Regions from separate parts of the Janthinobacterium leeuwenhoeki genome, predicted to be linked through region 1. Evidence: predicted binding sites of a transcription regulator. Region 1 holds the regulator's gene; the other holds the start of a gene.

The links. The regulator LexA, encoded in region 1, represses DNA repair genes until DNA is damaged. The targets are predictions, from matches to a motif close to ACTGTATNNNNATACAGT.
Region 2: ACQ4WS_RS11035 (putative DNA modification/repair radical SAM protein) is a predicted target of LexA. The motif match lies at 973-990, and genes of this name have one in related genera.

The regions. Positions count from the first base shown of each region.
Region 1 is NZ_JBNYXT010000026.1:4,192-6,582, reverse strand. It holds gene ACQ4WS_RS18475 (cystathionine gamma-synthase family protein) at 1-603, shown strand, start outside; gene lexA (transcriptional repressor LexA) at 694-1,341, opposite strand; gene ACQ4WS_RS18465 (hypothetical protein) at 1,374-1,574, shown strand; gene rpsF (30S ribosomal protein S6) at 1,617-2,006, shown strand; gene priB (primosomal replication protein N) at 2,027-2,335, shown strand; gene rpsR (30S ribosomal protein S18) at 2,351-2,391, shown strand, end outside.
Region 2 is NZ_JBNYXT010000010.1:74,359-76,749, reverse strand. It holds gene ACQ4WS_RS11035 (putative DNA modification/repair radical SAM protein) at 1-957, opposite strand, end outside; gene modA (molybdate ABC transporter substrate-binding protein) at 1,098-1,856, shown strand; gene modB (molybdate ABC transporter permease subunit) at 1,874-2,391, shown strand, end outside.

The DNA of each region.
Region 1 (2,391 bases):
CACGGCAATGCGCTGGGTGGCAGCTTGACGGACACGGGCGTGTTCGACTGGACGCAGTATCCAAACATTTTCGATAATTATAAAAAGGCCGCGCCGGCACAGTGGGGCATCGCGCAAATCCGCGCCAAGGCCTTGCGCGACTTCGGCGCATCCCTGGGTCCGGAAGCGGCGCACCATATCGCCGTCGGCGCCGAAACCATGGCCTTGCGCATGGACCGTACCTGCTCGAACGCCCTGGCGCTGGCCACCATGTTGCAAGCGGACCCGAGAGTGGCGGCAGTGCATTACCCAGGCTTGTCCTCGCACCCGCAGCACGCGCTGGCGACGGACTTGTTCCGCAGCTATGGTTCGCTGTTCAGCTTTGAATTAAAAGATGGCATCGATTGCTTCGATTTCCTGAATCGCCTGAATCTGGCGATTCCGGCTAGCAACCTGGGTGACACGCGCACCCTGGTCATTCCCGTCGCCCACACGATCTTCTATGAGATGGGAGCCGAGCGCCGCGCCAGCATGGGCATCGCCGAATCGCTGATCCGCGTATCCGTCGGGATCGAGGATGAGGCCGATCTGCTGGAAGACTTCCGTGGTGCGCTGGAGGGCTGAGAGCGGTGTTGGTGACTAGGCCGTGTGCCAGTTTTGAGGCAAACTAAAAACTGGGGTCAGACCCGGCGGGCGCTGATCCCGGCATGTAATTTAATGCCAGCTGCGCATCAGTCCGACGGCGAGTCCTTCCAGGGCGAACTCATCTTCCGGCGACACGGTGATGACCTTGAAGTCTGGGTTTTCCGGCAACAGTTCGATGACGGAGCCCGTTTTCTTGTAGCGCTTGACGGTGACTTCGTCGCCGATGCGGGCCACGACGATTTGGCCATTCTTGGCGCTGTCGACCTTTTTGACGGCCAATAAATCGCCATCCATGATGCCGGCGTCGCGCATGGACCAGCCGCGTACCTTGAGCAGGAAGTCGGGCTTGGCTGAGAACAGGGCGGGGTCGACGTTGTAGCTCGCTTCCAGGTTTTCCTGCGCCAGGATGGGCGAACCAGCCGCCACGCGGCCGATCAGGGGCAGCGACAGCAGCAGCGCCGCCGGTACTTTCGATGCAAGCGCATCGGCGGCCGCACTCGCCGCCGCACCGATCAGGCGGATGCCGCGCGACGTGCCGGGCGAAATCTCGATCGCGCCCTTGCGGGCCAGGGCCTGCAAATGCTCTTCGGCCGCATTGGCCGATTTGAAACCCAGTTCATTGGCGATTTCGGCACGGGTGGGAGGAAAACCCGTATTTTCAATCGCGTCCTTGATCAGGTTCAGGATTTGTTCTTGTCGTGCTGTCAGCTTGATCATGAGCGGTGGGTGCATACTAAAATGCTGTCTATATGAACAGTCTGTATTTTTGTACAGTATCGCCCACTATGCAAGGGGATTTCCGTGTTTCAGGCGAATTTCGCAAGAAATACTTGTCCATGGGCGCAAAGCAGGGGCGAGTGCAGGCTTTTCGGGCGCTGGTGGAAGGAATGATTGAAACGTTTGCAAAAGGCGGTTATAATCTTCGGCTGACCTTCCCACACCCGTCTTGACGCCGGGGTGGGCGATTATCAATCCGACCTGAAGGAGTTTGCATGCGTCATTATGAAATAGTCTTTATCGTCCATCCGGACCAAAGCGAGCAAGTGCCCGCGATGATCGAACGCTACAAAGCCAGCGTAACCACCCGCGGCGGTTCGGTTCACCGCGTGGAAGATTGGGGCCGCCGTCAAATGGCTTACTCGATCCAAAAGCTGCCTAAAGCACACTACATCTGCCTGAACATCGAATGCGACAACGAGACCCTGGTCGAGTTGGAAACAGCATTCAAATTCAATGATGCCGTGTTGCGTCACCTGACCGTTAAAATGAAGAAAGCTGAAACAGCTCCTTCGCCGATGATGAAATCGGTACAACGCGAAGACGCGGCCAAAAGCCACCGCACCGAAGCACCAGCAGCCGCTCCAGCCGCAGCAGCAGCTTAATTCTTGACCAGGATCGTGCGCTGAACCAGCTACAAGTCACCGCCATCATTGCCGAGCGCGAAATATTGCGCTATACCCCGGCAGGGCTACCGATTGTGAATGCAGTATTGCAACACAGTTCGCAGCAGATGGAAGCAGGGATTGCCCGTTTGACCGAGTTTGATGTTGCCGCGCTAGCCGCTGGCGAAATCTCAGGCCGTTTCAGTCAGGCAAGCTTGGGCGGGGTATATCAGTTCACGGGTTTCCTGGCCAGGAAGAGCCGCAACAGCAAGAGTTTGGTGTTTCACATCATTGATTTTAGTGCAGTCACTTTGACTAGCGCATTTTAGATACAGGAGCCTGACATGGCATTCGGTAAAAAGTTCGACAAAAATAAGCTCAAGCT
Region 2 (2,391 bases), on a different contig from region 1:
AAAATGTTCGCGGTGTGCCAGCGCCCAGGCCAGCTTGGGATCGATATCGAGCGCCAGGTTGCCGCCCGTGGCGGGCAGCAGTTCGCTGGCCTGGAAACCATAGCTGCGCAGCAGGAAATCGGCCTGGTACAGCCGGTGTTCGCGCAGCATGGGCGGCGGCGCCAGCGGCACGCTTTTCGGGCTGTCGGGGATCGGGCTGAAGGCCGAGTAGTACACGCGCTTGAGTTTGTAGCTGCCGTACAAGGTCTCGGCCGTGGAGAGGATCTGCTGGTCGTCGCTGGCGTCGGCGCCGACGATCATTTGCGTGCTTTGCCCGGCCGGCGCGAAGCGCGGCGAGCGCGGTTCTTCCGCTTTCTCATCGAGCTTGCGGCGGATGGCGCCCATCGCCAGTTTAATCGTATGCACGCTTTTTTCCGGCGCCAGTTTTTGCACGCTGTCTTGCGTCGGCAATTCGATATTGACGCTGAGCCGGTCGGCATAGCGGCCCGCCTGCGCGACCAGGGCAGGATCGGCGTCGGGAATGGTTTTCAGATGAATATAGCCGCGGAACTGGTGCACCTCGCGCAACTCGCGCGCCACTTGCACCAGCTGCTCCATCGTGTAGTCGGCCGACTGGATGATGCCGGAACTGAGGAACAGGCCGTCGATATAGTTGCGCAGGTAAAAGTCGGCCGTCAGCTTGACCACCTCGGCCACCGTAAACCGCGCGCGCGGCACGTTCGAGCTACGGCGGTTGACGCAGTACTGGCAATCGTACAGGCAGTAATTGGTCAGCAGTACTTTCAGCAGCGAGACGCAGCGTCCGTCCGGTGTGTAGCTGTGGCAAATGCCCATGCCGGAGGTGGCGCCAAAGCCATCCTTGCCGATGGAATCGCGCTTGGGCGCGCCGCTGCTGGCGCAGGACGCGTCGTACTTGGCCGCGTCGGCGAGGATTTCCAGCTTGTCCGTCAATTCCATGGCTCACCTCAATATACTGTGTTTATATACAGTATATCAGGGATACCACCTTGTGTTGGCTTGACTTGCGCCATGGCAGAACGCTATATATGGGTGTATATTACGCTCCTTGTTCAGCGTTCACTTACAAGGATACGATCATGCGCCTCACCTCCCTCGCCCGCCTGCTTGGCGTCGCCCTGCTCGCTACTGCCGCCACCTCCGCCTTTGCCGGCGAAGTAGTGGTGTCGGCCGCGGCCAGCCTGACGAATGCGTTCAAGGATGCGGCGCAAAGCTACGAGGCGCAGTATCCGGGCAGCAAGGTGTCCCTGAACTTCGCTGCCTCGGGCGTGCTGCTGCAACAGATCGTCAAGGGCGCGCCCGTGGACGTGTTTGCCTCGGCAGACCAGGAAACCATGGATGCGGCGCAAAAGCAGGGTCTCGTCTTGCCGGCCGACCGCATGGACTTCGTCAGCAACAGCCTGGTGCTGATCGTGCCGCACGATAGCAAGCTGGGCATCAAGAGCTTGAGCGACCTGACGCACAAGGGCGTGACCCGCGTGGCCATCGCCAACCCGGCCAGCGTGCCCGTCGGCCGTTACTCCGAAGGCGCGCTGAAGAAGGCCAAGCTGTGGGACGCCGTGCAGACCAAGGCCATCGGCACGCAGAACGTGCGCCAGTCGCTCGACTATGTGGCGCGCGGCGAAGTCGATGCGGGCTTTGTCTACGCCACCGACGCGGCCATCATGAAGGATAAAGTCAACGTGGTGCTGGAGGTGCCATTGGCCTCGCCCGTGCTGTACCCGATCGCCACCATCAAGGGCAGCAGCAATGCGGCCGAAGCAAAGCGCTTCGTCAGCTACCTGCAGACGGCGCCGGCGCAAGCCATCCTGGCCAAGTACGGATTCAAGAAACCATAACTTAAGCACGCGCCCGCATGGATATCGCCTGGACCGCGCTGGCCCTGTCGCTCAAAGTGGCGGCGTGGGCCACGGCGCTCAATTTGTTGCTCGGCATCGGCACGGGTTATCTGCTGGCGCGCACGCGTTTTCCTGGGCGCGAGCTGCTCGACGCCCTGTTGACCCTGCCGATGGTGATGCCGCCCACCGTGCTGGGCTATTACCTGCTGGTGCTGCTGGGCCGGCGCGGCACCCTGGGCGTCTGGCTGCAGGACAACTTCGGCATCAACCTCATCTTTACGTGGCAGGGCGCCGTGATCGCTTCCACCGTGGTCGCCTTTCCCCTCGTCTTCAAGCCGGCGCGCGCCGCCTTCGAGGCCGTCGACGGCCAGCTGGAGCAGGCGGCCCGCGTGCTGGGCATCTCGGAAATGGCGATTTTCTTCCGCGTGACCTTGCCGCTGGCCTGGCGCGGCATTCTCGCAGGCGTGCTGCTGGGCTTTGTGCGCGCGCTGGGCGAGTTTGGCGCCACCCTGATGGTGGCCGGCAGCATCCCCGG